2 regions of the Arthrobacter sp. T2-23 genome follow, and region 2 is predicted to be linked to the other one. Evidence: riboswitches for the same ligand, from Rfam matches in the RefSeq annotation. Region 2 holds a riboswitch; the other holds the start of a gene.
The links. A riboswitch is a leader RNA that binds a small molecule or an ion and turns the genes downstream of it on or off. The one in region 2 is predicted to bind glycine.
Positions count from the first base shown of each region.

Region 1: another riboswitch for glycine. It lies ahead of gcvP (aminomethyl-transferring glycine dehydrogenase); the one in region 2 lies ahead of gcvP (aminomethyl-transferring glycine dehydrogenase).

Region 1 is NZ_AP027917.1:1,327,714-1,343,438, reverse strand. Features, by position in the region: gene ACZ5Z0_RS06120 (MFS transporter) at 1-194, opposite strand, end outside; gene ACZ5Z0_RS06115 (TetR/AcrR family transcriptional regulator) at 263-802, shown strand; gene ACZ5Z0_RS06110 (ribonuclease H family protein) at 921-1,952, shown strand; gene ACZ5Z0_RS06105 (aldo/keto reductase) at 2,020-2,898, opposite strand; glycine riboswitch at 3,056-3,154, shown strand; glycine riboswitch at 3,156-3,271, shown strand; gene gcvP (aminomethyl-transferring glycine dehydrogenase) at 3,322-6,183, shown strand; gene gcvT (glycine cleavage system aminomethyltransferase GcvT) at 6,194-7,327, shown strand; gene gcvH (glycine cleavage system protein GcvH) at 7,790-8,185, shown strand; gene glyA (serine hydroxymethyltransferase) at 8,182-9,510, shown strand; gene ACZ5Z0_RS06080 (L-serine ammonia-lyase) at 9,691-11,103, shown strand; gene ACZ5Z0_RS06075 (TspO/MBR family protein) at 11,107-11,619, opposite strand; gene ACZ5Z0_RS06070 (lipid II:glycine glycyltransferase FemX) at 11,754-12,827, shown strand; gene ACZ5Z0_RS06065 (threonine/serine exporter family protein) at 12,861-14,357, shown strand; gene ACZ5Z0_RS06060 (siderophore-interacting protein) at 14,400-15,239, opposite strand; gene ACZ5Z0_RS06055 (uracil-DNA glycosylase) at 15,265-15,725, opposite strand, start outside.
Region 2 is NZ_AP027917.1:73,494-89,218, reverse strand. Features, by position in the region: gene ACZ5Z0_RS00465 (SOS response-associated peptidase) at 1-551, opposite strand, end outside; gene ACZ5Z0_RS00460 (mycoredoxin) at 746-1,003, shown strand; gene ACZ5Z0_RS00455 (S-(hydroxymethyl)mycothiol dehydrogenase) at 1,113-2,198, shown strand; gene ACZ5Z0_RS00450 (MBL fold metallo-hydrolase) at 2,195-2,842, shown strand; gene ACZ5Z0_RS00445 (methylenetetrahydrofolate reductase) at 3,095-3,973, opposite strand; gene purU (formyltetrahydrofolate deformylase) at 4,102-4,977, opposite strand; gene ACZ5Z0_RS00435 (amino acid permease) at 5,022-6,491, opposite strand; glycine riboswitch at 6,648-6,745, opposite strand; glycine riboswitch at 7,029-7,128, shown strand; glycine riboswitch at 7,130-7,226, shown strand; gene gcvP (aminomethyl-transferring glycine dehydrogenase) at 7,264-10,128, shown strand; gene gcvT (glycine cleavage system aminomethyltransferase GcvT) at 10,139-11,260, shown strand; gene gcvH (glycine cleavage system protein GcvH) at 11,315-11,698, shown strand; gene glyA (serine hydroxymethyltransferase) at 11,695-13,014, shown strand; gene ACZ5Z0_RS00410 (L-serine ammonia-lyase) at 13,106-14,518, shown strand; gene ACZ5Z0_RS00405 (hypothetical protein) at 14,527-14,706, shown strand; gene lipA (lipoyl synthase) at 14,795-15,725, shown strand, end outside.

The sequences.
Region 1 (15,725 bases), 1.3 Mb from region 2:
AGTTCCACGCCGGTGGCATCCAGGCTGCGGGCAATCGCCGGTAGCGCGAAGGTCAGGGCCGTGTTGTCCACGGCCACCAGCAGTACCGGGAACATCAGCAGGGACAACGCCAGCCAGTCGCGCCAGGGCGTGCGCGGCGCCGGCTCGGCGGCCGCTGGCGGGCGGGCGTGTGCGGACAGGGATGCGGTGGTCATGGAGGTTAACTATACCGTCTGGACGGTATAGTTAAGAAATGCGCTTCCTGACAGGCATGATGTAACCCATGGCCAGAAAACCCGTCGCCCGCGAAGCCGTCCTCGACGCCTTTGAATCCCTGCTCATCGCCGAGGGGGAACGCGCCGCGACGCTGGATGCGGTGGCCCGGCTGGCAGGCGTCTCCAAGGGCGGCCTGCTGTACCACTTCCCGAACAAGGAGGCCATGGTCTCGGTGCTGCTGGAGCGCCTGGACCGGCTCCTCGCGGAGGACCTCGACGCCATGGCGGCCGCTCCCGAAGGCGCCGCGGCCTACTTCATCAAGTCCTCGGTGTGGGCCGACACCCCGCTGGACCGGGTGTTCGTGGCCGCCACCCGGCTGGCCGAAGTCGCGCACGCAGAGACCCTGCGCCGGATGGCCGGCGTCCAGGCCAGCTGGCTGGCGCTGCTCGCGGCCGACGTCGGGCCCGCGATGGCGAAGGCCGTGCTGTACATGGGGGACGGGCTGTACTTCAATGCCATGCTGGCGCGCGGCCCCGGCGAGGGGCCGCTGACGGAGGCCGGCGACGTCGAGAGGCTGCTGGCCGCCGTCGAGCGGCTGCGCGCCTGAGCCCCCAGCCCTTATTGTCGGACCTCGCGGTTAGCCTTCCTTCCAGTAACCCCGGACGCCGTCCGGGACCTGCCAAACAGGGGGAAGTATGACCGCGCAGACCATTTCACCGGCGCCAATGAGAACGACGGTTCCGAAGCCGTCGGCACCGATGCGGCGCGGGGTGATGCTGGCGGAGGTCCGCAAGCATCACCTGGCGAGCATCGTGGAAGTCGCGGCCACGGTCCAGTTCGGTCTGGGCTGCTGGGCGCTGGCCCCGGTCGGCGGAGCCGCGGCAGCCTCCGCCGGAACGGCCGGTCCTAAGGATCCTCCCCTCGTAACGGGAACCGCGGCCATCGGCCCGGGTGCGGACCACTGCTACCGGCGAATCGCGATGGAGGTGCTCCTGGCGCTGCTGGAGCGGCGGCCGGGCGCCGGTCCGCACGGCGCCGAGGCTGAGCTGCGCGCGGTAGTGCGGGTGGTGGCATGCCGCCGGCTCCTGCTTGAGCTCCGCAGGCAGGTGTCGGAACTCGGGCTGGCGGAGGCAATCTCCCTCGCTGAAGTTTCCTGCAGTAGCGATGGGAGGACTGAAGCGGCCGTCCTGGCCGGGCTGTCCGCCGGAGGGGGAGTGGTGGATGTGGTGACAGACGCCTCCAAAGGCAGAGGAATGACCGTTGGCCTGGGCTGGGTCGTCGCGACCGGCGAAGGCAGCAGCTTCCGGACGGGGGCCGGAACCGCCGTGTGCTCGAGCGTCCTGCACGCGGAGCTCAAGGCCATGCGCAAGGGCATCCAACTGGCGCTGTCCCTGCACCCCGCCCTGCGCGGTGGACTCGGAACCCTCCGGCTCTTCAGCGACAGCCGGGGTGGACTGGAACTGGTGCGCCGGGGCCTGGCGGGGTCCCTCCCGGCCGGCGGGTCCGGCGTCGTCCGCGGCGAGGTCGGCCGGATTTGCGCCCTGCTGTCGGGACCCTCGGCCGAGCTGTGCTGGGTCAAAGGGCACGCCGGAGATCCGTTGAATGAGGTGGCGGACCGGCTTGCTGTTGTGGCCCGGCGTTCCCGGGAGGCCGGGTTGGACGCCGCGCAGGCGGCGGCCCTGCGCTCATCCATCGAACGCGATGCCCCCGCCGCCGTGCAGCAGCACAGTCGCTGTCATTTCCGCCTGGCCGCGTGACAGGGCTCGCGCGGCGTCGACGCCCCGCACGCTGCCGGTCCGGGGACGTGGTGAGGTCTGCTGGCTGTCAGGTCGAAGCGGGCCAGTCGGAGCCGACAGCGCGCCAAGCGCGGTCGATGCCGTCCAAGGCTGCGGCCGGAAGCGGACCTTGGCTGGCGGCCATGAGGTTCCGGCGAAGGTGGTCCAGCTTGGCCGTGCCGGCAATAGCGGTGTGCACGCCGGGGGCATACACGGTGAAGCGCAGGGCGAACTCGGCCCAGTCCATGTCCCCCGGGTCGAGCTCCAGAGCCTTTAGCCGCTCCCAGTAAAGCTCGGCGTAGTTCCCGGCCGGACGCTCGGCGAACCGCCACGGCGCATTCGCGATCGGGCGCTTGGCGATGACTCCCAGTTCGGGGCGCCGGCCGAGAACGTTTCGCAAATTCCACTGGTCGGCGATGTTGACACTGGTTTCGATGGCGCCGAACCGGCCGGACTCCACGGCGAAGGCAAGAGGCTCATTGTCGCCGCTGTAGCCGGCGATGCCGATCTTGCCGGCGTCGACGGCCTGGTCCAAGGTGTCCTGCAGCTCTCCGCGCCGCAGGATGTCCAGCGGGCAAGAGTGCAGATAGAAGATGTCGATCCGCTCCGACCGGGTCAAGCGCAAAGACTGTTCGATGCTCTCAAGCACGCTGCCCGGGGACCAATCCCGCTGGCCGTTGATCTTCGGCCCGCCCTTGGTGGAGAGCACGAACTCATCCCGACGTCCGCCAAGGTGCCGGCCAATACGCTCCTCGCTCAGCCCGTAACTGGCCGCAGTATCGATCAGCGTGACGCCCAGATCCAGTGCTCCGTTGAGCACTTCTGCGGCTTCGGCCTCCGTGACATCGCTTTCGCCGATCTGGCCGGCGCCGAGCCCCACAATGGAGACCTCCAAACCGGTGGCCCCGAATGCCCTCTGCTCCAGCATGAATTCTCTCCTCGTCTCGAAACCGCCCGCACCGCCGCATCTGGGCGACCGCTCTACCGTAACGCTGAAGCGGTCCGGGCGCCGGAGTTTGCGGACGCGTCTCCGGCATAGGACAATAGAAGTTGTGACTGCGGTCACGAGCAACTGAATATGCCTTTGATCTGCGGCGGGAGAGTTCTGCAAGTAGGTACAAGCAGGCGCCGTAGGAGCAAACCCTCCCCAGGAATCTCTCAGGCCCATGTACCGCCGCGGCAAGGCAACTCTGGAAAGCAGCAAGCGCGTCTCGTGACGCGCCGTGCTCACCGACGGTGCAAGCGGAGCCCGGCCAAAGCGGCTCCGCGGAAACTCTCAGGTCCAATACAGAGCGGGGAGGAACCCGAATCAATGTGGCGTACCCTCGCCGCCTTAGTTATGGAGTTCCTTGTGACTGTTACCTCAGCCTCCACGTCCTTCGTTGACCGGCACATCGGCGCGCGCCGCCAGGCCGACGTCGACACCATGCTGAAGGCTGTCGGCTACGACACCGTCGACGCGCTGGTGGATACCGCCGTTCCGAAGGACATCCGGCAGGACTCCGACCTGGCGCTCGCAGCAGCGCTGAGCGAAGTCGAAGTGCTGGCCGAACTGCGCAAGCTGGCAGCCAAGAACAAGACCGCCGTGCAGATGATCGGCCAGGGCTACTACGACACCGTCACCCCGGCCGTGATCCGCCGCAACATCCTCGAAGCCCCGGCCTGGTACACCGCCTACACCCCCTACCAGCCGGAAATCTCACAGGGCCGGCTCGAGGCGCTGCTGAACTTCCAGACCATGGTCCAGGACCTGGTGGGCCTGCCGATCGCCAACGCCTCGCTGCTGGACGAAGCCACCGCCGTCGCCGAGGCCGTTCTGATGATGCGCCGGGCCAACAAGAATAAGACGGCCCACGACGGCAAAACCGTCCTCGACGCCGACTGCCTCCCGCAGACCATCGCGATCGTCAAGGGCCGCGCCGAGGCCCTCGGCTTTGAGGTTGAGGTCGCAGACCTGTCCAAGGGTCTGCCCGACGGCGTCATCAACGGCGTCGTGCTGCAGCAGCCCGGTGCCTCCGGCCGCGTGTTCGACCACTCGGCCGTCATCGCTGACGCCAAGGAACGCGGCGCGCTCGTCACTGTCGCCGCGGACCTGCTGTCCCTGACCCTGATCACCTCCCCCGGCGAACAGGGCGCGGACATCGCCGTCGGCTCCGCGCAGCGCTTCGGCGTCCCGCTGTTCTTCGGCGGCCCGCACGCCGCCTACATGGCCGTCCAGAAGGGCCTGGAGCGCTCCATGCCCGGCCGCCTCGTGGGCGTCTCCAAGGACAACGCCGGCGTCCCCGCCTACCGTCTGGCCCTGCAGACCCGCGAGCAGCACATCCGCCGCGAGAAGGCCACCTCCAACATCTGCACCGCCCAGGCATTGCTGGCCATCGTGGCCTCCTTCTACGCCGTCTACCACGGCCCCGACGGGCTGAAGGCGATCGCCGAAACGGTCCACGGCCACGCCAGGACCATCGCCGCCTCGCTGAAGGCCGCCGGCCTGGCCGTCCAGCACGCCTCTTTCTTCGACACCGTCACGGTCTCCGTGCCGGGCACGGCCGCGGACATCATCGCCGCAGCCGACGCCAGGGGCATCAACCTGCGCGCCATCGACGCCGACACGGTGGGCATCTCCGCCGATGAGGCCACGACCGGGACAATCGTCGCCGACGTTGTCGCCGCCTTCGGCGCCAGCGTCGCAGACAGTGCCGCAGGCACGGACACTGCGTTCGCACTGGACGCGGCTGTCGAACGCACCTCCGACTACCTCCAGCACCCGGTCTTCCACACGCACCGCTCCGAGACCCAGCTGTTGCGCTACATCCGCAGGCTATCGGACCGGGACCTCGCGCTGGACCGGACCATGATCCCGCTGGGTTCCTGCACCATGAAGCTGAACGCGACGGCCGAGATGGAAGCCATCTCCTGGCCGGAGTTCGCCTCCATCCACCCCTTCGCGCCCGAATCCCAGACGGCCGGCTGGCGCGAACTGATCGAGGACCTCGAAGCCCAGCTGACCGAGATCACCGGCTACGACCAGGTCTCCATCCAGCCCAACGCCGGCTCCCAGGGCGAGCTCGCCGGGTTGCTCGCCATCCGCGGCTACCACCTCTCCCGCGGCGACGCCCAGCGCAACATCTGCCTCATCCCGGCCTCCGCGCACGGCACCAACGCCGCCTCCGCAGTGCTGGCCGGCATGAAGGTCGTCGTCGTAGCCACCGCCTCCGACGGCACGATCGACCACGCGGACCTCACCGCCAAGATCGAGCAGCACAAGGACGAGCTCTCCGCGATCATGATCACCTACCCCTCGACGCACGGCGTGTACGACGCGGACGTCCGCGAAGTTTGCGACGCCGTCCACGCCGCCGGCGGCCAGGTCTACATCGACGGCGCCAACCTCAACGCCCTCGTCGGGCTCGCCCAGCCGGGCCAGTTCGGCGGCGACGTCTCGCACCTGAACCTGCACAAGACCTTCTGCATCCCGCACGGCGGCGGCGGACCCGGCGTCGGCCCGGTCGCGGCCAAGGCACACCTGGCCCCGTTCATGCCGGGCAACGCGGCCGATCCGGCCAACGGCGCCGAGGGCACCCCGATCTCCGCGTCCCGCTACGGCTCGGCCGGCGTGCTGCCGATCTCCTGGGCGTACGTGAAGCTCATGGGAGGGCAGGGCCTGACCGAGGCCACCAAGTCGGCGCTGCTCGCGGCGAACTACATTGCGTCGCGGCTCAACGACCACTTCCCGGTGCTCTACACCGGCGAGGGCGGCCTCGTGGCCCACGAGTGCATCCTGGACCTGCGCGAGCTCACGGCCAAGACCGGCGTGACCGCCGAGGACGTCGCCAAGCGCCTGATCGACTACGGCTTCCACGCCCCCACCCTCGCGTTCCCCGTGGCGGGCACCCTGATGGTCGAACCCACCGAGTCTGAGGACCTCGGCGAGATCGACCGGTTCATCACGGCCATGATCGCCATCCGCGCCGAGATCGACCAGGTGGCCCACGGTGACTTCAGCGTCGAGCACAGCCCGCTGCGCAACGCCCCGCACACCGCGGCCGCCGTGATCAGCACCGACTGGGAGCGCAGCTACCCGCGCGAACAGGCGGTCTTCCCGGTCCACACGCTCAAGCAGGACAAGTACTTCCCGCCGGTCGGCCGAATCGACGGCGCAGCCGGTGACCGCAACCTGATCTGCTCCTGCCCCCCGCTTTCCGAATTCGAAAACTAAGGATCCCCCGATGAGTGAGAAATACACTGCCCTGTACGAAGAGCACAAGAAACTCGGCGCCTCCTTCACGGACTTCGGCGGCTGGCAAATGCCGCTCAAGTACGAATCGGAACTGGCTGAACACCACGCCGTCCGCAACGCCGCGGGCCTTTTCGACCTCTCCCACATGGGCGAAGTCTGGGTCACCGGCCCCGACGCCGCAGCCTTCCTGGACTACGCCCTCGTGGGCAAGATCTCCGCCATGGCGGTCGGCAAGGCCAAGTACTCGCTGATCTGCAACGAGGACGGCGGCATCATCGACGACCTCATCACCTACCGGCGCGGCGACCAGAAGTTCCTGGTGGTCCCCAACGCCGGCAACGCAGCGGTCGTGGCCGCGGCCCTCGCCGAGCGGACTGCAGGCTTTGATGTCACGGTCGAAGATGCCTCCGCCTCCACCTCGCTGATCGCGGTCCAGGGCCCCAAAGCGGAAGCCATCCTGCTCCGCCTGGTCCCCGCGGCCCAGCACGAGCTCGTCACCGGCCTTAAGTACTACGCCGCCGTCGACGTCCCGTTTATGTTCGGCGGGGCCAGCCAGGACCTCCTGCTGGCCCGCACCGGGTACACCGGCGAGGACGGCTTCGAAATCTTCGTCTCCAACGACGACGCCGCCGCCCTCTGGCAGGCGCTCATCGCCATCGCCGAGGAGGGCGAACTGACCCCGGCCGGCCTCGCCTCCCGCGATTCGCTGCGGCTTGAGGCCGGCATGCCGCTCTACGGCAACGAACTCTCGCTCGAAGGCGACCCGTTCGCCGCCGGACTCGGCCCCGTCGTCGCGCTCTCCAAGGAAGGCGACTTCGTCGGCAAGGCAGCCCTGGCCGAACTCAAGGCGGCCGGCGCCGGATCCACCTCCGGCCGCAAGCTCGTCGGACTCAAAGGCCTCGGACGCCGGGCCGGCCGCGGCCACTACCAGGTCCTGAAGGACGGCACCACGGTCGGCGAAGTCACCTCCGGCCAGCCCAGCCCGACCCTGGGCTACCCCGTCGCGATGGCCTACGTCGACGTCGAGTTCACCGAACCCGGCACCGCACTGGACATCGACTTGCGCGGCAAGAGCGAGCCGTTCGAAGTTGTCGCACTGCCGTTCTACAAGCGCGAAAAATAGCCCGGCGGGGGCCTGTCCCGGAGCGGTGGCTGGCTCCGGGACCGGCCGGCGGTTCCCGGCTCCGGGACCGGCGGGCCCCGGTTTTCACGCGTGCTCGCTCGTCCCTCGCTTAGACGCACGCTTTCGAAAACCGCGGCCGGCCGGCCCCTCGAGGACAGCTCACCTTTCAGGACAAGCCGCCACACCTAGACCAACAGGAACCAGCGCCTTCGAAAGCCAAAGGTGCTGGGGCCCCTACCGCCTACCGCGGCTCGGCCCTAGAAAATTCGCACGGCCAGTGTTTCTTTCCGGAGGCAGCGGTTGGCCCCGAAAACTGAACTGAATAGCGGCGGGTGAGGGGATTCCGGAAGCGTGCGTCTAAGCGAGGAACGAGCGAGCACGCGGAGGAATCGCCTCATCCGCCACCCAACCCAGCCACACTTAAAGTGGCCCCACGACTTTTCAAACGTAAAGGAAAAACACATGGCAAAAGTTGCCCCTGAACTGCAGTACTCCGACGAGCACGAGTGGGTTGCCCGTGACTCCGGCAACGCCGGATCAAACATTGTGTCCATCGGCATCTCCGCGGTCGCCGCGGATGCCCTGGGCGACATCGTCTACGTTGACCTGCCCGAGGTCGGTTCCGCGGTGACCGCGGGGGAGACCTGCGGCGAGGTCGAGTCGACCAAGTCGGTCTCGGACCTGTACGCGCCGGTCACCGGCGAGGTCACCGAAATCAACGCCGCCGTCGTCGACGACCCCGCACTGATCAACAGCGATCCCTACGGCGCCGGCTGGCTCTTCAAGGTGGCCGCCGAGTCCGACGGCCCGCTGCTCACCGCACAGGACTACGCCTCCAAGAACGGCGGCGAACTGTGAGCGGGGCAGCGACGGGGACCGAAACGGTGTTCGAGCAGGTCGTTTCCCCGTCCCTGGACGCGGAGCTGTCCGTGTTGGATCCGGAGATCGCCGCCAGGATCGACGCCGAGCTGGGCCGCCAGCGCGACGGCCTGGAGATGATCGCCTCGGAAAACCACACCGCCAGGGCCGTGATGCAGGCGCAGGGTTCGGTGCTGACGAACAAGTATGCCGAGGGTTACCCGGGCAAGCGCTACTACGGCGGTTGCGAGCACGTGGACGTCATTGAACAGCTCGCGATCGACCGGGTCAAGGCCCTCTTCGGCGCCGAGTACGCCAACGTCCAGCCGCACTCCGGTGCGCAGGCCAACGCCTCCGTGATGCACGCCCTGATCCGTCCGGGCGACACCATCATGGGCCTGAACCTGGCACACGGCGGCCACCTCACGCACGGCATGAAAATCAACTTCTCCGGCCGGCTCTACAACGTGATCCCGTACCAGGTCCGGGAGGATGACCACCGGATCGACATGGCCGAGGTGGAGCGCCTCGCCCAGGAACACAAACCGCAGCTCATTGTTGCCGGCTGGTCCGCGTACGCGCGCCAGCTCGATTTCGCCGAGTTCCGTCGGATCGCCGATTCGGTGGGCGCCTACCTGATGGTGGACATGGCGCACTTCGCCGGGCTCGTCGCGGCCGGACTGCACCCCTCGCCGGTCCCGCACGCGCACGTCACCACCTCCACCACGCACAAGACCCTCGCCGGTCCGCGCGGCGGCATCATCCTGACGAACGACGCCGACATCGCCAAGAAGATCAACTCCGCGGTGTTCCCGGGCCAGCAGGGCGGCCCGCTCGAGCACGTCATCGCGGGCAAGGCCGTGGCCTTCAAGATCGCCGCGTCCCCGGAATTCAAGGAACGCCAGGAACGTGTCCTCGCCGGTGCCCGGATCCTCGCCGAGCGCCTGGTCCGGCCGGACGTCACCGCGAAGGGGATCAACGTGATCTCCGGCGGCACCGACGTGCACCTGGTCCTGGTGGACCTGCGCAACTGCGAGCTCAACGGGCAGGAAGCCGAGGACCGCCTCGCGGACATCGACATCACCGTCAACCGCAACGCCGTCCCGTTCGACCCGCGCCCGCCGATGGTCACCTCGGGCCTGCGGATCGGCACCCCGGCGCTGGCCACCCGCGGCTTCGGCGAGGCTGCCTTTGCCGAAGTCGCGGACATCATCGCCGAGGCTTTGACCGCCGACGCCGGTGCGGACCTCTCCGGTCTCCGCACCCGGGTCGAGGCCCTCGCCGCAGCCCACCCGCTCTACCCGTCGGTTGCTAACCTAGGTTGACCGCTTCCCGGGGCCGATCTCTTTCGGGTTTGGCTCCGGGCCCGGCGGACCGGACTTTTCACGCGTGCTCGCTCGTCCCTCGCTGAGACGCACGCTTTCGAATAGCCCGGCTCCGCCGGCCCCTCGAGGGCAGCATACCTGCCACTCCAGCCCCACACTTATCCAGTTAGGAACCCGGCCATGGCTGTTGGCGTCTTTGATCTTTTTTCCATCGGGTTGGGGCCTTCGAGTTCGCACACCGTAGGGCCCATGCGGGCCGCGGCGGTGTTCGCCGGGGAGCTCAAGGCCTCGGGGGTCCTGGAGCGTGTGGCGTCGCTGCGGGTGGACCTCTACGGGTCCCTGGCCGCGACCGGCCACGGGCACGGGACCATGACGGCCATCCTGCTTGGCCTCGAGGGCTACCACCCTGAACTGATCCTCCCCGAGGAAGTGGAGGAGCGGCTGGCCGCCATCGCCGAGAGCGGGAAACTGCAGCTGGCCGGCGCCGTCACCCTGCCCTACGGCGTCAAGGACATGGTGCTGCGGCCGCTCACCATCCTGCCCCGGCACACCAACGGCATGACGTTCACCGTTGCCGACGCCGACGGCGAAACCCTGCACAGTGCCACCTTCTTCTCCGTCGGCGGCGGCTTCATCGTCCGCGACGGCGAGGAAGACGCCGCGCTGAAGGAACTCGACGAATCCAAGAAGGAATTGCCGCTGCCGTTCCGCACCGCCGCGGAACTGCTCGAACACTGCCAGGCCCGGGGCCTCTCGATCGGCGAGGTCATGTTCGTCAACGAACGTGCCTCCCGCACCGAGGAGGAGATCCGCGAAGGCCTCCTGCACATCTACTCGGTGATGGCCGAGTGCGTGGCCACCTCCCTGAAGCGCGAGGGGCTGCTGCCCGGCGGGCTCAAGGTCCGCCGCCGCGCCCCCGACTGGCACGAACGCCTGCTCAAGGAAAACGCCGACCAGGACCCCGACTACCGCGACCCGAAGTACTGGCAGGAATGGGTCAACCTGATCGCCCTGGCCGTGAACGAGGAGAACGCCTCCGGCGGGCGTGTCGTCACCGCCCCCACCAACGGCGCGGCCGGGATCATCCCCGCGGTGCTCTACTACGCGCTGCACTTCGCCCCCGGGATGGACAAGGCCACCCAGGCCGACCGCGACGAGACGATCGTCAAGTTCCTGCTGACCGCCGGTGCGATCGGGGTGCTGTACAAGGAACAGGCTTCCATCTCCGGGGCAGAGGTCGGCTGCCAGGGCGAGGTGGGCTCGGCGTCGTCAATGGCTGCCGCCGGGCTGGCCGAAGTCATGGGCGGCACGCCGCAGCAGGTCGAGAACGCCGCGGAAATCGCGATGGAACACAACCTGGGCCTGACCTGTGACCCTATCGGCGGGCTGGTGCAGATCCCCTGCATCGAACGCAACGCGATCGCCGCGGCGAAGGCCATCAACGCGGCCAAGATGGCCCTGTGGGGCGACGGCACGCACCGCGTCTCGCTCGACGAGGTCATCGTGACCATGCGCGAAACCGGCAAGGACATGAGCTCCAAATACAAGGAGACCGCCATGGGCGGACTCGCCGTCAACGTGGTGGAGTGCTGAGGCTCAGTTGTTCAGCGCCGCCCACAGGTTCAGGGACGAGGCGAACACGATCCAGCTCAGGTAGGGGAGCATCAGCAGCCCCGCGGCAGGGCTGATCGGCCCGAATCTCACCACGGTGACGGCCACGGCGACCGCCAGCCCGACGATGATCACCAAGCCGATCCACAGCGCCGGTGTGCCGAACGCCGGGTATAGGGCGAAGAAGGCCGGCGTCCACAGGAGATTCAGCACCAGCTGGGCGCCGTAGACGGTGAGGGCCGCCCTTGTCCCGGGGGACCGGCTGCGCCACACCAGCCAGGCGGCTACGGCCATCGCGATGTAGAGCAGCGTCCAGACCGGCCCGAAAAGCCAGTTCGGCGGGGACCACGGCGCCTTGTCCGCGGCGGCGTACCAGCCGTCGACGTTGGCTGCGGAGGCCAGCCCGCCGAGTGCCGCAACCAGTCCGGAAGCGCCCAGCAGTGCGAGCAGGACCAGCACCTGCCCAACGGGGCCCCGGGGTTCCGGCTGCTCATGCATACCCCCAGAGTATTCCCGGCCCGGCGGGCGGCACAGGGCCGCGGGACCCGGACCGCCCCGGCCCCCGATAGACTTGGGACTGCATGCCAGCCATGCCGCCGATGCTCGTACCGCAATGATTGGATGCCGCCCCCTTGCGTGAATTCACTGCCCGTTTTGCCTCAGCCGAAGAGATCGCCAACTGGGATGCCCACGTCACGGCGAACCCCAATGGCGGCAATCTCCTGCAATCGGAGGCCTTTGCCGAGGTCAAGCAGCACTTTGGCTGGAAGCCCCTGCACCTCGTCTATGAGACCGCTGACTACACGAGCTACAACCTCATCCTGGAGAAGTCCTTCCCGCTGCTCGGCAAGCTCTGGTACCTGATCAAGGGCCCGGACGTGGCGTCCGTCGAGGACATCCCCGGGATCGCCGCGGCCAACGCCGAGTTTGTGAAACGCGCCCGGCTGGGAGTCTTCGCGATCAAAATCGAACCCGACATCGTCCTCTCCGAGGAGGCCCGGCGCGTCATAGAAGGTGCCGGCCTGGTGAAGACCCACAACCTGCAACCCAACGACTCAACAGCACTGCTGGACATCTCACCGGAGGAGAACCAGCTGCTGCGGAACCTGCACTCGCGCGGCCGCAACGCCGTCCGCCGTGCTCTCCGGGAGGGCGTGGAAGTCCACAACGTGGACCCCACCGAAGAGAACTTCCGGGCCATGTATGCGCTGATGACCAACACGGTGGAGGCCAAGTCCCAGGTCCGGGTGCGCGAATACGAGTACTACCGCCAGTTCTGGACCAACTTCATCAAGCGCGACCAGGGACGGTTGTTGTTCGTCTATGAGAACGGCGTGCCCTCGGTGGGCGCATTCGTCATCAACTACGGCCGCAAGGGCACGTACAAGGATGGCGGCTCGCTGCAGAAGCGGAACCAGTACGGCGACTCGCACCTGGTGCAGTGGACGGCCATCAACCAGTTCAAAGAACTCGGCTGCATCGAATACGATTTCTGCGGCACGCCCCCCAGCGACCAGCTCAAGGACACGTCCAACCCGTTCCACGGCCTCGGCTTGTTCAAGACCAGCTTCAGCAAAACCGTCACGGACTTCGTCGGCTGCTATGACCAGGTCCTGAGCCCGCTGAAGTACAAGGCCTGGATGGCCGCCGGGGAGCGCGTCGCCCGCCAGCTCTACACGCGGCGCACGGGCCAGCAGTTCTACTAAACCGGACGCCACGGACCAGTTGAGGACGCCGGAATGACCAAGGAAACCGACGGGCAGCGGAGGCCGCACACCGACGGACTGCCCAAGACCGAGCCGATGTCGCCCCTGCAGGTGCGCCAGAACGCCGCCGCCAAACGCATGCTCCGCAGGCTGGTCCAGGGCGAAAACCCGCCGACGGCCCCGCTGAGCATCGTCGACCGGCTGGCCGGCAGTCCGTACGCCAACCCGATGATCCAGGTCGGCGGCGTGGACGCGTCCGCCCGCAAAACCATCGACTTTGCCCTCAAGCTGGCCGAATCGATGTTCCGGTACGGTGCCGGGGCCCTTGAAGTGGAGACCAGCATCATCGCCATCACGGCCGCGCTGGGGTTGAAGAACATCGAGGTGGACATCACCAACCAGTCGGTGGCCATCAACTACGCGCCCAAGGACCAGACGCCCATCTCGCTGCTGCGCGTCGTGCGGTCCTGGACCAACAACTACGCCGGCCTCGCCGAGGTCCACCAGCTGGTCACGGAGATCGTGGCCGGGGGGGTGGGGCGCGAGGAAGCGGTGCGCCGGCTCGACGAGATCACGCACAGCCCGAAACCCTTCCCGCGCTGGATGGTCACCGTTGCCTTCGGCGTCTTCTCCGCAGTTTTCGTCGGCGTGCTGGGCGGAGGCCTCGCCGCCTCCGGGGTCGCCTTCCTGTCCAACCTGCTGATCAGCCTGCTGGCGCGGCAACTGGGCCGCTGGCGCACGCCGGACTTCTTCATCACGGCAGCGTGTTCCTTCGTGGTCACGCTGATCGCGTTGCTGCTGTGGCGGTTCGGCGGCAGCATCGGAATCCAGATCGCCCCCGCCATCGTGGTGGTCGGCGGGATTCTCCTGCTGCTCCCCACCGGCCGGCTCGTCTCCTCGGTGCAGGACGCGATCAACGGCTTCCCGGTCACGGCCGCCGGCCGGTTCCTGTCCACCATGCTCACCTTCGGAGCCCTCGTCGCGGGAATCGCGGTCGGCTTCGTCGTGGGGGCGATGAGCGGGATGAAAGCCATCGATGTCACCGAAACATTCCCGCCGGTCTATCCCTTGTGGGCGCTCGTGCCGCTGGTCGCCATCGCCGTGGTCGCGATCGGCGTGACCGAGCAGACCTCGCTGAAGCTATTGCTGCCGACGGCGGCCGTCGGCGTCGTCGGGCACCTCGTGTTGATCGGCGGGACGGCCGCGGGTATCGGCCCCCGGTTCGCTCCGGCCCTGGCAGCCGTCGTCATCGGTCTCCTGGCCCGGGTGGTGGCGCTACGGATGGGAGCCCCGCAGCTGGTCGTGGCGGTGCCTGCGGCGCTCATCCTGCTGCCCGGCCTGACTATATTCCGGTCCATGTATGTATTGACGATCGAGGAATCCGAGATCCTGATGGGCGCAGGCGGGATGCTCAACGCCGGGGCAATCGTGCTCGGCGTTGCCGCCGGCATTGTGCTCGGTGACACCCTGGCCCGGCCTCTGACCCGGAGCCTGGCCAGCAACGAACGGCGCCGGGCCCGCCGCCGCTAGCCTGCCCAAGTGGACCCGGGGCCGCCGGCCCGGGACGAGCGGCTAGATTTTGCCGATCGGCAGCTTCTTCTCGGCCTGGAAGTCGTCCTCCACCCGGCCCTGAGCCCAGTAGCCGGACAGTGAGACCTGGCCGCGCTCGAGGCCGCGCTGGGCATAGAACACCTCGCGCAGGCCCTTCATTGAGCCGCGCTCACCGTGCGCGAAGACCTGGACCCGCCCCTCCGGCCACACGGCGTCGCGCACGGCGGCCACCAGCAGCGGGGTGCTGCCGGCCGGGGCGCCGCGGCGGGGGAGCCAGTGCAGCTCGAGGCCCGCGGGGGCGTCGACGTCGAGGATGTCGGCGTCGCTGTCCACCTCCAGGAAGGCCAAGCCCCGGGCGCCCCGGGGCAGGGACTCAACCGCGGCGCTAATCGCCGGCAGGGCCGACTCGTCGCCCGCGAACAGGTGCCAGTCGGCAGCGGGGTCCGGGTTGTAGCCCCCGCCCGGTCCGGTGAAGACGAGAGCGTCCCCGGCCTGGGCGGCCGCGGCCCACGGGCCGGCCAGGCCTTCGTCGCCGTGGATCACGAAGTCGATCGCGAGCTCGGCCGCGGCTTCGTCAACCCAGCGGACGGTGTACGTCCGGGTGTGCGGCCACTGGTCGCGCGGAAAGGATTCCCGGATGGCCCAAAGGTCCAGCGGCCGCGGATAGTCGATCCCCGGCTGCGGGAAAACAATCTTGACGTACCGGTCCACGAAGCCGTTGTTGACGTAGCCGGCGAAACCGGGGCCACCGGCAACGATCCGGACCATGTGCGGCGAGAGCTGCTCGCGCCGCAGGACCGTGAGGCTGGTCTGGGGCCGGGAGTTCCGGTTGGCGGTCGTGGCGGCGGGGAGCGAAGTCATGCGGCTAAGCCTAGCCAACAACGGCTCAGGGCAGCGGCGGCAGCTCCCAGTCCACCGTGCCGTCTCCCTGGGCGGTGAGGAGGTCATTGACCCGGCTGAAGGGACGGGAGCCGAAGAACCCGCGGGAGGCCGACAGGGGGCTGGGGTGGGCGCTGGCAATCACGGCGGTGGACCCGAGCAGCGGCCGCACCCCTTCCGCATCCTTGCCCCAGAGGACCGCGACCAGCGGAGCCGGGGCGCCGTCGTCGGAGTGCCGGTCCGCCACGGCGGTGATGGCGGCGGCCGTTACGGCTTCCCAGCCCTTGCCGCGGTGCGATCCGGCCGCGCCGGCCCGGACGCTGAGGACCCTGTTGAGCAGCAGCACTCCCTGCTCCGCCCAGCGGCCCAGGTCCCCGTGGACCCGCGGCGGCAGCCCAAGGTCGGCGTCGAGCTCCTTATAAATGTTGGCCAGGCTGCGCGGGATCGGCCGGGTGGCGCCGTCCACGG
Region 2 (15,725 bases):
GGCAACGGAACCCGGTCATGCAGGGCCGTCAGTTCCGCGAGCATGCCTCCGGCGAAGCCCTCCGGCGGGGAGTCGGTGGTCAGGATCGACGTCGAGAGCAACCAGCGCTCCGGATCCCCCTCGGCTTTGGACGGGTCCTTCCACCATTCATAGAGGCCCGCAAAGACCACCGGACTGCCGTCCTTCGGGTGTACGTAGTAGGGCTGCTTGCCGCGGCCTTCGCCCTTCCACTCGTAGTAGCCGTCCGCCGGTACGGCGCAGCGCCGGGTGCGGGTGGCCTTGCGGAACGCGGGTTTCTCCAGCACGCTCTCACTGCGCGCGTTGATCATCTTCGAGCCGATGCCGGGGTCCTTGGCCCAGGACGGCACGAGTCCCCAGCGTGCAATGTGCAGTTGCCGCACCCGACGGGCGGACGACTCGCCGTCCACCAGCCGCTCGAGGAGGATCGGTACGTCCGCGGTAGGGGCGACATTCCACGATGGAGGGATGACCACCTCCTCCTCGAGTTCGGCGTCGAATTCGGCCAGCAGGTCCCCGACGGCCCGGGCCATCACGTAGCGTCCACACATGGCACCAGCATGCCACCGGGCCAATTCGTTGTCATCCGCAGTCGCCGGGTCGCGCCCAGCGGGAATAGCGGCTCCCGGGTTACGGTTATTGCAGATAACGTACGACTTTTGTCGGCAACCGGCGCTGCCACCCACACCGTCAAGCAGCGTCGTCAACGAGCTTTGAGGAGAACTTCGTGGACTTCACCCCCGATTCCGGCACCATCACCATGTTTTCGACCACCTGGTGCGGCTACTGCAACCGGTTGAAGAAGCAGCTTGATGCCCAGGGCATCGGCTACACCGAGATCAACATCGAGGAAGTCGAAGGCACCGCCGAACTCGTGGAGAAGCTCAACGGCGGCAACCGCACCGTGCCCACCGTGCTCTTCCCGGACGGCACCGCGGCCACCAACCCCTCAGCGGCCGAGGTCAAGACCCGCCTCGCGGCCTAAGCCTCTCAGGACCCACCACCACACCACGTGCGGCGCGGACTCCCGGCTAATCCCAGGAGCCCGCGCCGCGCCGTTTCCCTGACGGAAGCGGTGATGAAAGGAGCCACCCATGGTCCACAAAGTCAAGGGCGCCGTCGTCCGGTCCAAGAACGCACCCGTCACTCTCGAGACCATCCTGGTCCCGGATCCCGGACCCGGAGAGGCCCTGGTGGACATCCTCACTTGCGGCGTCTGCCACACCGACCTGCACTACAAGCAGGGCGCCATCAACGACGACTTCCCGTTCCTGCTCGGCCATGAGGCCACCGGTGTGGTCAGCGCTGTCGGCCCCGACGTCACCGAGGTGGCCCCCGGCGACCGGGTGGTGCTGAACTGGCGTGCCGTCTGCGGCGAGTGCCGTGCCTGCCGCCGCGGCGAACCGCAATACTGCTTCAATACGCACAACGCCGCGCAGAAGATGACCCTTGAGGACGGCACCGAACTCACCGCGGCGCTCGGCATCGGCGCCTTCGCCGAGAAGACCCTCGTCGCCGCCGGCCAGTGCACCAAGGTGGACCCCGACGCCGACCCCGCCGCGATCGGCCTGCTCGGCTGCGGCGTGATGGCCGGCCTGGGCGCCGCCATCAACACCGGCAACGTCCGGCGCGGCGATTCCGTCGCCGTGATCGGCTGCGGCGGAGTGGGCGTCGCGGCCGTGGCCGGTGCCGCGCTCGCCGGCGCCACCACCGTGATCGCGGTGGACATCGACGCCAAGAAGCTCGAGCGAGCCAAGGATCTCGGCGCGACCCACACCGTGGACTCCTCCGCCGTGGACCCGGTCGAGGCAATCCGCGAACTGACCGGCGGCTTCGGCGCCGACGTCGTGATCGACGCCGTGGGACGGCCCGAGACGTACAAGCAGGCCTTCTACGCCCGCGACCTCGCTGGCACGGTCGTGCTGGTGGGCGTCCCCAGCCCGGAGATGACCCTGGAACTGCCGCTGCTGGACGTGTTCGGCCGCGGCGGCTCACTGAAGTCCTCCTGGTACGGCGACTGCCTTCCGTCCCGCGACTTCCCCATGCTGATCGACCTGTACCGGCAGGGCCGGCTGGATCTGGACGCCTTCGTCACCGAACGCATCACGATCGACCAGATCGAGGAAGCCTTCGAGAAAATGCACTCCGGCTCCGTGCTGCGCTCGGTGGTCGAGCTGTGAGCGGCGCCTCGGTGGACGGGCTCCGGATCGAGCAGCTGGTCACCTCCGGGACGTTCTCGCTCGACGGCGGCACCTGGGACGTCGACAACAACGTCTGGATCGTCGGCAACGACCAGGAATGCGTCGTGATCGATCCGGCGCACGACGCCGCTGCCATCGCGGCCGCCGTCTCCGGCCGGACCGTCAAGGCCATCCTGCTCACCCACGGCCACGACGACCATATCGCCGCGCTGGGCGGATTCCGGGGCCTGGTCAACGCTCCGGTCTACCTGCACCGGGACGACTGGATGCTCTGGGATCGGGTCTTCCCCGGGACCGAGCCGGACCGCGCGATCGAAGACGGCGACACGTTCGACGTCGCCGGCGTGCGGCTGGTGGCGCTGCACACGCCGGGGCATTCACCCGGCTCGGTCAGCTTCTTCTTGGCGAGCGAGGGCACGGTCTTCACCGGCGACACGCTGTTCCAAGGCGGCCCCGGGGCCACCGGCCGGTCCTTCAGCGACTTCCCCACCATCATCGAGTCGATCAAGGCCCGGCTGCTCACGCTGCCTGCGGACACGCTGGTGCGCACCGGGCACGGGGACACGACGACGATCGGCGCCGAGGCGCCCAAGCTGGAGGACTGGATCGCGCGGGGCCACTGACCCGGTGGGCGACGGTTCCCTTTTACCCCACTTCCACGAAAATGTGGTCGTCCCGGTGGAACATGCGCCGGCCCTCCATGCCGATGAAGAGGACCCACAGCACTGATCCGTCCGGCGTTGCGCCGTCCACTGTGCCCCGTCCGAGGAACCTCCTGTCGGCGGTGATCTGAACCGGCAGACCACGCGGGAGTGCCGCCCAGGGCAATCGCAGACCGCGCGGAGAGACGCCGGCGGCGCCCTCGGGCGTGTCCATCAGCCGCGTCCCGGCGTCGCGGCTGCCGGCGCTGCGGCGTTTTTGGCCCTGCGGACGGCCGCGTACGGTTCGAGGTTGTTGAACGTGTAGAGGTGGACACCGGCCAAGGCCGGCTGGACCGCCGACAGCTCGGACACGAGTCGTTGGGGAGAATAGTTGCCACCGTCCAGCAGCCGGCGGGCGAGCGGGCCCTTGCGGCTGATAAAACGCAGGGACGGCCCCACGCCGATCTTGGTCGCCAGGGAGACGAGTTTGGTCCGGGGGACGGACCCGGCGACTCCGGCCCACACCGGCAGCGTGACGCCCTCGCGGCGCAGCAACTCCACGTACCAGCTGATCCGGGCGCCCGAGAAGCACATCTGCGTGACCACGCTGGAGGCAAGATGCTGTTTTTCCAGCAGCGCATCGAGCATATGGAGCTGGCTCTGCTTCGGGTGCCCTTCCGGGTAGCCTGCGACGCCCGCTGCGATCCGCCCGCCGGAAAGCTCGGCAATGTCCTCCAGCAGGCGGGCACTGGTCGGGTAGGGGCCCGCTGCCTGCGCCGCGTCGCCGCCGATGGCGAAGACCTCGGTGACCCCGGCAGCCTCGCAGTCCCGGAGGATGCCGGCGAGTTCCGCGCGGCTTTCGAGGCTGCGGGCCGCGAGGTGCGGCACCACGCCGAAACCGAGCTGGCCAAGCTGGACTGTCGTCTTCACCGTGGGCTTGACCCCGTGATGCGGAAGGCAGGTCACGGTGAGTTTCGAGCCCGCCGGGAGGGTTGCCTGAACCCTGGCGACGATGCCGTCAGTGGGAACGATTTCCAGCCGCGTGGGAACCTCGGGATCGTTTCCGGCGGGCTGGGTTGAAGGGGAAGTGGACGTAAGAGAATGAACCGTCACGAAGTACTCCAAGGAATGGCCGGCGCAACGCGCCGGAGCGGACAGGGCCGGAACGGACGGAACCGGACCCGGCAGGTTCACCATGCGAAGCCCCGGACGAGGGGGCTTCGTACGGTCGGGGGGACGCGTCAGCGAAGGATGACGGTCCTGTTGCCGGAGAGAATGATCCGTCCTTCGGCATGCCAGCGGACGGCGTTAGTCAGGGCCTTGCATTCGGCGTCCCGGCCCACCGCCACCAGGTCAGCAGGCGTGTAGGTGTGGTCCACCTCGATCACCTGCTGGGCAATGATGGGTCCCTCATCCAGCTCGGAATTGACGTAGTGCGCGGTGGCCCCGACGGTCTTGACGCCCCGTTCGTATGCCTGGTGATAGGGCTTGGCGCCCTTGAAACTCGGCAGGAACGAATGGTGGATGTTGATGGCCTTGCCGGCGAGGCGGCCCGTGAGATTGTCGCTCAGGACCTGCATGTAGCGGGCAAGGACGACCAGTTCCACGTTGTAACTGTCCACCAGTGAGAGCAGCGTTGCTTCGGCCGCGGGCTTCGTTTGCTGGCTCACCGGCACGTGGTGGAACGGAATGCCATGCCAGGTGACGAGATCCTCGTGGTCCTGGTGGTTGGAGACGACGGCCACGATTTCGACGGGCAGTTCGCCGATGCGGGCGCGGAACAGCAGGTCGTTGAGACAGTGTCCGTACTTGGACACCATGACCAGGATCCGCTGTTTCCGGCCGTGGCGTTCCAGCCGCCAATTCATGTCCCACTCAGTGGCCACCGGAAGGAAATCCTGCCGGAGTTCTTCGACGTCGGCGTCCGCTACCCCCGCTGAGACGAAGTGCACGCGCATGAAGAAGTGCTGTTTTTGCCGGTCACCGAACTGCTTGATGTCGATGATGTTGCAGCCGTGGGCCAGCAGAAATTCCGAGACGGCGTGGATGATTCCGGGTGATTCGGCGCAGTCGAGGGTGAGGACAAATTCCGTGCCGGGCGCCACCGGCTTTTCCAACGCGGGGCGGGAGGACGGGGCGGCTGGTGTGGCGGGTCCGGTTGTCACAGGCTGTCCACCGCCTGGCGTCCGCTGGCAACATCCTGCTCAGACTGGAGTTCGTCCTGGAATGCCTGGTACCGCGCCAGGTGGGCCGGGCGGCGGCGCAGGACGAACCATGCCGCGCCGAGAATGATGAACCAGACGGGGGTCACCAGGAGCGCGGTGAGGGTGTCCGGCTGGGTGGTCAGGGTCCAGAGCACGAAGGCGAAGAAGGCGAAGACCACCCACACCATGGGGACACCGCCGGGCATCTTGAACTTCGAGGAGGCATGCAGGTGCGGGCGGCGCCGGCGAAAGGCAAGGTAGCTGGCCAGGATGATCGACCAGACGAACACGAAGCAGACGGCGGAAACGGTGGTGACCATCTCGAAGGCCTTGCCGATGTTCTCCCCCGCGTACATCAGGACCACACCGGCGAGCAGCAGCACGCAGGACAGGAACAGCGCATTCTGGGGAACCTTGCGGCGCGACAGGGCACCGAATCGGACCGGCGCATCCCCTTCCTGGGCCAGGCCGTAGACCATCCGGGAGGTGGAGTAGATGCCGGAGTTGGCCGAGGACATCGCCGAGGAAAGGACCACCAGGTTGACGACGGTGGCAGCGGCCCCGAGGCCGGCCAGGGAGAACATGGCGATGAAGGGGCTGTGTCCGGCGGCGAACTGGGTCCAAGGGATGACGGACATGAGGATGATGAGGGCGCCCACGTAGAAGAGCAGTACACGGACCGGGATGGAGTTGATGGCCCGGGGCAGGTTCTTCTCCGGGTCCTTGGCCTCTGCGGCAGTGGTGCCCACCAGTTCGATGCCCACGAAAGCAAACACGGCGATCTGGAAGCCGGCGACGAAGCCCATGAACTCATTCGGGAAGAAGCCCCCGTGGCTCCACAGGTTGCTAAATGTGGCGGGTCCGGCGTCGGAGCTGAATCCGCTGAAAATCATGAACAGGCCCACGATTATGAGCGCTGCAATGGCGATGATCTTGATGAGCGCGAACCAGAACTCGGTTTCGCCGAAGGCCTTTACCGTGGTCAGGTTCAGCAGCAGCAGGATGGCGACGGTGACCAGTCCGGGGATCCAGAGGGGCAGCCCGGGCCAGAGCTCCTGGGAGTATCCGGCGATGGCGATAACGTCGGCGATGCCGGTGATCACCCAGCAGAACCAGTAGGTCCAGCCGGTGAAGAAGCCGGCCCACGGGCCGAGCAAATCCGCGGCGAAATCGCTGAACGACTTGTAGTGCAGGTTGGACAGCAGCAGCTCACCCATGGCCCGCATGACGAAGAACAGCATGAAGCCGATGATCATGTAGACGAAGATTACGGAGGGGCCGGCCGCCGAGATGGTCTTGCCGGAGCCCATAAACAGGCCGGTGCCGATGGCGCCGCCGATTGCGATGAGCTGGATGTGGCGGTTGCTGAGCTGGCGCTCGAGGTGGGGGGCTTCAACCGGAGCCAAAGGTGGTCGGTGAATCGTCATGAGGAACTCCATCGTTCAAGTGGCATTTCGGTGCCACGATGATTCGGGTTCCTCCCCGCTCTGTCTTGGACCTGAGAGTTTCCGCGTTCCTGCCCCCGCAGACCCGCTTGCACCTTCGGTGAGCCAGGAACCTGCCTGGCTGCTTTCCAGAGTTGCCTCGCCGCGGCGGTACGTGGGCCTGAGAGATTCCTGGGGAGGATTTGCTCCTACGGCGCCTGCTGCATGTACCGGCAGGTCTCTCCCGCCGCAGATCATAGGCATTTTCATTTGTGAATGTTACGGAAGGCTTAGTGGCTTGGAGGTTAGCTCCGATCAAAAGCGCGCCGTCGTGGGTGCGGTGCCCCGGATGTGCCGGGACCTTCAGCCACCATGACCGGAACAGCCTTGAAGGACATCGTCCGGCCGAATCAGTGTGTGATGGGTCACTCGGAAAAGTCAAGCCCCGCAATTGTGACATTGCCAGGCGGCGGCGGTGTTGCCCCTCCCCCGGATGGCATGTACGGTGTGAGGCGAATCACCACATTCGAATATGCCTTTCGAGCCGTGGCGGGAGAGTCCTCCCCGTCACCCACGGGCAGGCGCCGTAGGAGCAAATCCTCCCCAGGAATCTCTCAGGCCCATGTACCGCCGCGGCGAGGCAACTCTGGAAAGCAGTCAGGAAAGTCCCTGGCTCACCGACGGTGCAAGCGGACAAAGGTCCGCGGAATCTCTCAGGTCCAATACAGAGCGGGGAGGAACCCGGTCCCCTCCGGCGCCTTGCGCCGGCCAAACCTTGGAGTTCCTCTTGACGGCTCAATCTATTTCATCCAATTTCGCCGACCGCCATATCGGCGCCCGCCGCGAGGCCGACGTCGACACCATGCTGAAGGCTGTCGGCTACGACAGTGTTGACGGCCTGGTAGATACCGCTGTTCCCGATTCCATCCGCCAGGAAAAGCCCCTCACTTTGGACGGCGCGCTCAGTGAAGTCGAGGTGCTGGCCGAGCTGCGCAGGCTGGCAGCGAAGAACAAGACCGCTGTGCAGATGATCGGCCAGGGCTACTACGACACCGTCACCCCGGCCGTGATCCGCCGCAACATCCTCGAAGCCCCGGCCTGGTACACCGCCTACACCCCCTACCAGCCGGAAATCTCGCAGGGCCGGCTCGAGGCGCTGCTGAACTTCCAGACCATGGTTCAGGACCTCACCGCGCTTCCGGTTGCCAACGCCTCCCTCCTCGACGAGGCCACCGCCGTCGCCGAGGCCGTGCTTCTCATGCGCCGCGCCAACAAGAACAAGTCCGCCCTCGACGGCAAGACCGTCCTCGACGCCGACTGCCTCCCGCAGACCATCGCGATCGTCAAGGGCCGCGCCGAGGCCCTCGGGTTCGAAGTTGAGGTCGCCGACCTGTCCGAGGGCCTGCCCGAGGGCGTCATCAACGGCGTCGTCCTCCAGCAGCCGGGAGTTTCCGGCCGGGTCTGGGACCAGTCCGGTGTGATCGCCGAGGCCAAGGAGCGCGGCGCACTGGTCACAGTGGCCGCGGACCTGCTTGCCCTGACACTCATCACTCCCCCTGGCGAACAGGGCGCGGACATCGCCGTCGGCTCAACCCAGCGCTTCGGCGTGCCGCTGTTCTTCGGCGGCCCGCACGCGGCGTATATGGCGGTGCGCGAGGGCATGGAACGCACGCTCCCGGGCCGGATCGTCGGCGTCTCCAAGGACAACGCCGGCGTCCCCGCCTACCGGCTGGCACTGCAGACCCGCGAGCAGCACATCCGCCGAGAGAAGGCCACGTCCAACATCTGCACCGCGCAGGCGCTGCTGGCCATTGTGTCCTCGTTCTACGCCGTCTACCACGGCCCGGACGGGCTGAAGGCGATCGCAGAGACCGTCCACAACAACGCCCGAGCCCTGGCCGCCACACTGAAGATTGCCGGCCGGGAACTGGCGAGCGACTCCTTCTTCGATACCCTCACGGTCCGTGTGCCGGGCAAGGCCGCGAAGGCCGTCGCCGCCGCCGACGCCCGGGGCATCAACCTACGGCCCATCGACGCGGACACAGTTGGCGTGTCCGTCGATGAAACCACGACGCCGGAGGTCCTCTCCGCGGTGGTCGTCGCCTTTGGCGCCGGTCCGCTCGTGCAGGCCAAGGGCTTCGAACTGCCCGGGTCGGTGCTGCGCACCTCCGACTTCCTGCAGCACCCGGTCTTCAACACGCACCGCTCCGAAACCCAGCTGTTGCGCTACATCCGCAAGCTATCGGACCGGGACCTCGCGCTGGACCGGACCATGATCCCGCTGGGTTCCTGCACCATGAAGCTGAACGCCACGGCCGAGATGGAAGCCATCTCCTGGCCGGAGTTCGCCTCCATCCACCCCTTCGCCCCGGCCTCCCAGACCGAGGGGTGGCGCGAACTCATCAGCGGCCTCGAGGCTGACCTCGCTGAGATCACGGGCTACGACCAGGTCTCCATCCAGCCCAATGCAGGCTCCCAGGGCGAGCTCGCCGGGCTGCTCGCCATCCGCGGCTACCACCACTCCCGCGGCGACGCCCAGCGCAACATCTGCCTCATCCCGGCCTCCGCGCACGGCACCAACGCCGCCTCCGCAGTGCTGGCCGGCATGAAGGTCGTCGTCGTAGCCACAGCCTCCGACGGCACGATCGACCACGCGGACCTCACCGCAAAGATCGAGCAGCACAAGGACGAGCTCTCCGCGATCATGATCACCTACCCCTCGACGCACGGCGTGTATGACGCGGACGTCCGCGAAGTTTGCGACGCGATCCACGCCGCCGGCGGCCAGGTCTACGTCGACGGCGCCAACCTCAACGCCCTGGTGGGCCTGGCCCGGCCGGGCCAGTTCGGCGGCGACGTCTCGCACCTGAACCTGCACAAGACCTTCTGCATCCCGCACGGCGGCGGCGGACCCGGCGTCGGCCCGGTCGCGGCCAAGGCACACCTGGCCCCGTTCATGCCCGGCGACGCGAACAAGCCCGCCGGCCAGGGCGGGGCAGGTGCGGCCATCTCGGCGTCCCGGTACGGCTCGGCCGGCGTGCTGCCGATCTCCTGGGCCTATGTGAAGCTCATGGGAGGGCAGGGCCTGACCGAGGCCACCAAGTCGGCCCTCCTGGCGGCGAACTACATTGCGTCGCGGCTCAACGACCACTTCCCGGTGCTCTACACCGGCGAGAGCGGACTCGTGGCCCACGAGTGCATCCTGGATTTGCGGGAACTCACGGCCAAGACCGGCGTGACCGCCGAGGACGTCGCCAAGCGCCTGATCGACTACGGCTTCCACGCCCCCACGCTTTCCTTCCCCGTGGCGGGCACCCTGATGGTGGAGCCCACCGAATCCGAGGACCTGGCGGAGATCGACCGCTTCATCGAAGCGATGATCACCATCCGGCAGGAAATCGACCAGGTAGCCAACGGCGATTTCACGCTGGAGAATTCTCCGCTGCGCAACGCGCCCCACACGGCGGCCGCCGTCGTCTCTTCCGACTGGGAGCGGGCGTACCCGCGCGAGCAGGCGGCATTCCCCGTCCACACGCTCAAGCAGGACAAGTACTTCCCGCCGGTCGGGCGCATCGACGGCGCCGCAGGCGACCGCAACCTGGTCTGCTCCTGCCCCCCGCTTTCCGAATTCGAAAACTAAGGATCCCCCGATGAGTGAGAAATACACTGCCCTCTTCGAGCAGCACAAAAAAGCCGGCGCCTCTTTCACGGACTTCGGCGGCTGGCAAATGCCGCTCAAGTACGAATCGGAACTGGCTGAGCACCACGCTGTCCGTAACGCCGCGGGTCTGTTCGACCTCTCCCATATGGGCGAGGTCTGGGTCAGCGGCCCGGACGCCGCAGCGTTCCTCGACTATGCCCTGGCCGGGAAGCTCTCCGCCGTGGCCGTAGGCAGAGCCAAGTACTCGCTGATCTGCCAGGAAGACGGCGGCATCATCGATGACCTGATCTCCTACCGGCGTGCTGAGGACAAGTACCTGGTGGTCCCCAACGCCGGAAACGCTGCGGTAGTGGCCGCGGCACTGGCCGAGCGGGCTGCAGGCTTTGACGTGACGGTGGAGGATGTCTCCGCCGAAACCTCGCTGATCGCGGTCCAGGGCCCCAACGCGGAAGCCATCCTGCTGACGCTGGTTCCGGCCGGGCAGCACTCGCTCGTCACGGAGCTCAAGTACTACGCCGCGGTTGAGGTTCAGATCAACGGACAGGACCTGCTCCTCGCCCGTACGGGCTACACCGGTGAGGACGGCTTCGAAATCTACATTCCCAACGAGGACGCCGCCGGTCTCTGGGAAGCACTGCTGGAAGCCGGCGCCGGCCAGGGGCTTATCCCCGCCGGCCTGGCCTGCCGTGACTCGCTGCGCCTAGAAGCCGGCATGCCGCTCTACGGCAATGAACTCTCCCGCGAAGGCAACCCGTACGCCGCAGGCCTGGGACCGGTCGTCTCGCTCGTCAAGGAGTCGGACTTCGTCGGCAAGGCAGCCCTGGCCGAACTCAAGGCGGCCGGCGCAGGTTCTACCACCGGTCGCAAACTTGTGGGCCTCAAGGGCCTGGGCCGCCGGGCCGGCCGCAGCCACTACCCGGTCCTGAACGACGGCAACGTGGTCGGCGAAGTGACCTCCGGACAGCCGAGCCCCACCCTGGGATACCCCGTCGCGATGGCCTACGTCGACGTCGAGTTCACCGAACCCGGCACCGCACTGGACATCGACTTGCGCGGCAAGGCCGAGCCGTTCGAAGTCGTGGCGCTGCCGTTCTACAAGCGCGAAAAATAGCCCGGCCACCGGCCGGTCACGAAACCACCAAAACGAACTCAAGGATTGATAGACATGAGCAAAGTAGCAGCTGAACTGAAGTACTCCGCGGAACACGAATGGGTCGCCGCTGACGGGTCGGGACCGGCCGGGATCGGCATTTCCGCCGTCGCCGCGGATGCCCTGGGCGACATCGTCTACGTTGACCTGCCCGAGGTCGGCTCCGCGGTAACCGCGGGGGAGACCTGCGGCGAGGTCGAGTCGACCAAGTCGGTCTCGGACCTGTACGCGCCGGTCACCGGCGAGGTCACCGAGGTCAATGACGCTGTTGTGTCCGATCCGGCCCTGATCAACAGCGATCCGTACGGCGCCGGCTGGCTGTTCAAGGTCGCCGTGGCCGGGGAAGGCCCGCTGATGTCGGCAGAAGAGTACGCTGCGGCCAACGGCGGCGAACTGTGAGCGGGGCTACGGCGGCAGGCACCCTGACCGCCTTCGAGCAGGTCGTGTCCCCGTCCCTGGACGCGGAGCTGTCCGTGTTGGATCCGGAGATCGCCGCCAGGATCGACGCCGAGCTGGGCCGCCAGCGCGACGGCCTGGAGATGATCGCCTCGGAAAACCACACCGCCAGGGCCGTGATGCAGGCGCAGGGTTCGGTGCTGACGAACAAGTACGCCGAGGGTTACCCGGGCAAGCGCTACTACGGCGGTTGCGAGCACGTGGACGTTATTGAACAGCTCGCGATCGACCGGGTCAAGGCCCTCTTCGGCGCCGGGTACGCCAACGTCCAGCCGCACTCCGGTGCGCAGGCCAACGCCTCCGTGATGCACGCCCTGATCCGTCCGGGCGACACCATCATGGGCCTGAACCTGGCACACGGGGGCCACCTCACGCACGGCATGAAGATCAACTTCTCCGGCCGGCTCTACAACGTGATCCCGTACCAGGTCCGGGAGGATGACCACCGGATCGACATGGCCGAGGTGGAGCGCCTGGCCCAGGAACACAAACCGCAGCTCATTGTTGCCGGCTGGTCCGCGTACGCGCGCCAGCTCGATTTCGCCGAGTTCCGTCGGATCGCCGATTCGGTGGGCGCCTACCTGATGGTGGACATGGCGCACTTCGCCGGGCTCGTCGCGGCCGGACTGCACCCCTCGCCGGTCCCGCACGCGCACGTCACCACCTCCACCACGCACAAGACCCTCGCCGGTCCGCGCGGCGGCATCATCCTGACGAACGACGCCGACATCGCCAAGAAGATCAACTCCGCGGTGTTCCCGGGCCAGCAGGGCGGCCCGCTCGAGCACGTCATCGCGGGCAAGGCCGTGGCCTTCAAGATCGCCGGGTCCCCGGAGTTCAAGGAACGCCAGGAACGTGTCCTCGCCGGTGCCCGGATCCTCGCCGAGCGCCTGGTCCAGCCGGACGTCACCGCGAAGGGGATCAACGTGATCTCCGGCGGCACCGACGTGCACCTGGTCCTGGTGGACCTGCGCAACTGCGAGCTCAACGGGCAGGAAGCCGAGGACCGCCTCGCGGACATCGACATCACCGTCAACCGCAACGCCGTCCCGTTCGACCCGCGCCCGCCGATGGTCACCTCGGGCCTGCGGATCGGCACCCCGGCGCTGGCCACCCGCGGCTTCGGCGAGGCAGCCTTTGCCGAAGTCGCGGACATCATCGCCGAGGCTTTGACCGCCGACGCCGGCGCGGACCTCTCCGGTCTCCGCACCCGGGTCCAGGCCCTCGCCGCAGCCCACCCGCTCTACCCGGCTCTCTAGCCAGCCCTGGTGGTCTGGGCCTGTCCAAGCATTGGGGGTTGGACAGGCCCAGCCACCGACATTCGAAGCAATACTCAGTGAGGAACCGACAATGGCTGTTGGAGTCTTTGATCTCTTTTCCATCGGGTTGGGGCCTTCGAGTTCGCACACCGTAGGGCCCATGCGGGCCGCGGCGGTGTTCGCCGGGGAGCTCAAGGCCTCGGGGGTCCTGGAGCGTGTGGCGTCGCTGCGGGTGGACCTCTACGGGTCCCTGGCCGCGACCGGCCACGGGCACGGGACCATGACCGCGATCCTGCTTGGCCTCGAGGGCTACCACCCTGAACTGATCCTCCCCGAGGAAGTGGAGGAGCGGCTGGCCGCCATCGCCGAGAGCGGGAAACTGCAGCTGGCCGGCGCCGTCACCCTGCCCTACGGCGTCAAGGACATGGTGCTGCGGCCGCTCACCATCCTGCCCCGGCACACCAACGGCATGACGTTCACGGTCTCCGACGCCGACGGCGAAACCCTGCACAGTGCCACCTTCTTCTCCGTCGGCGGCGGCTTCATCGTCCGCGACGGCGAGGAAGACGCCGCGCTGAAGGAACTCGACGAATCCAAGAAGGAATTGCCGCTGCCGTTCCGCACCGCCGCGGAACTGCTCGAACACTGCCAGGCCCGGGGCCTCTCGATCGGCGAGGTCATGTTCGTCAACGAACGTGCCTCCCGCACCGAGGAGGAGATCCGCGAAGGCCTCCTGCACATCTACTCGGTGATGGCCGAGTGCGTGGCCACCTCCCTGAAGCGCGAGGGGCTGCTGCCCGGCGGGCTCAAGGTCCGCCGCCGCGCCCCCGACTGGCACGAACGCCTGCTCAAGGAAAACGCCGACCAGGACCCCGACTACCGCGACCCGAAGTACTGGCAGGAATGGGTCAACCTGATCGCCCTGGCCGTGAACGAGGAGAACGCCTCCGGCGGGCGTGTCGTCACCGCCCCCACCAACGGCGCGGCCGGGATCATCCCCGCGGTGCTCTACTACGCGCTGCACTTCGCCCCCGGGATGGACAAGGCCACCCAGGCCGACCGCGACGAGACGATCGTCAAGTTCCTGCTGACCGCCGGTGCGATCGGGGTGCTGTACAAGGAACAGGCCTCGATCTCCGGCGCAGAGGTCGGCTGCCAGGGCGAGGTGGGCTCGGCGTCGTCAATGGCTGCCGCCGGGCTGGCCGAAGTCATGGGCGGCACGCCGCAGCAGGTCGAGAACGCCGCGGAAATCGCGATGGAACACAACCTCGGCCTGACCTGCGACCCTATCGGCGGGCTGGTGCAGATCCCCTGCATCGAACGCAACGCGATCGCCGCGGCGAAGGCCATCAACGCCGCCAAAATGGCCCTCTGGGGCGACGGCACCCACCGCGTCTCGCTCGACGAAGTCATCGTGACCATGCGCGAAACCGGCAAGGACATGAGTTCCAAATACAAGGAAACCGCCATGGGCGGACTCGCCGTCAACGTCGTCGAATGCTGAGGGCTGCGATGGACATTAACCGAGCCAGACGGCCGCGACGGTACGGGCGCAAACCCGCCGGCCAAGCCCTGGTCACGCACCAGAACCGGCACCGCTACCGGCTTGGGGAAGCCTGGGCCGTTGGCCTCACCGGCTTTGCCGCCCTCACAGGGATCCTCTACGCCGCCAGCGTGTACACCCAGTGGTAACGGCCCCCGCTCCCGGACCGCCCCCGACCACGGGGGTTCGGAATATTTCGACGCAGCCCTAACCGGCTCACTGACGAAGGAAAAACAGATGACACTGGCACCAGAAGGCCGGAAGATGCTGCGGATCGAGCAGCGCAATGCGGCCACCCCGGTGGAACGGAAGCCCGAGTGGATTAAGGCCAAGGTCCAGATGGGCCCGGAGTTCGTCCAGCTCAAGAACCTGGTCAAGAAGGAAGGCCTCCACACGGTATGTGAGGAGGCCGGCTGCCCGAACATCTTCGAGTGCTGGGAAGACAAAGAGGCCACCTTCCTGATCGGCGGCTCCGAATGCACCCGGCGCTGCGACTTCTGCCAGATCGATACCGGCAAGCCCTCCCCCGTGGACATGTTCGAACCCACCAAGGTGGCCCGCTCGGTCCAGGCCATGGCCCTGCGCTACGCCACCGTCACCGGCGTGGCCCGCGACGACCTCGCCGACGAGGGCGTCTGGCTCTACGCCGAAACGGTCCGCAAGATCCACGAGCTGAACCCGGGCACCGGCGTCGAACTGCTGATCCCCGACTTCTCCGGCAAGCCCGAGCACATCGAGGCCATCTGCGACTCCAAGCCGGAGGTCTTCGCGCACAACGTCGAAACCGTGCCCCGGATCTTCAAGCGCATCCGTCCCGCTTTCCGCTACGAGCGGTCCCTGGACGTCATCACGCAGGGCCGCAAGCTCGGCATGGTCACCAAGTCCAACCTGATCCTGGGCATGGGCGAGACCCGCGAGGAAATCTCCGAGGCGCTGCGCGACCTGCACGAGGCCGGCTGCGACCTGATCACCATCACCCAGTACCTGCGCCCGAGCGAACGGCACCTCCCGGTGGACCGCTGGGTCAAGCCGCAGGAGTTCGTGGACCTGCAAAACGAAGCCGACGAGATCGGCTTCCTCGGTGTGATGAGCGGACCGCTGGTGCGCTCCTCCTACCGCGCGGGCCGGCTCTGGGCCACCGCGATGCGCAAGAAGGGCTGGGAAATCC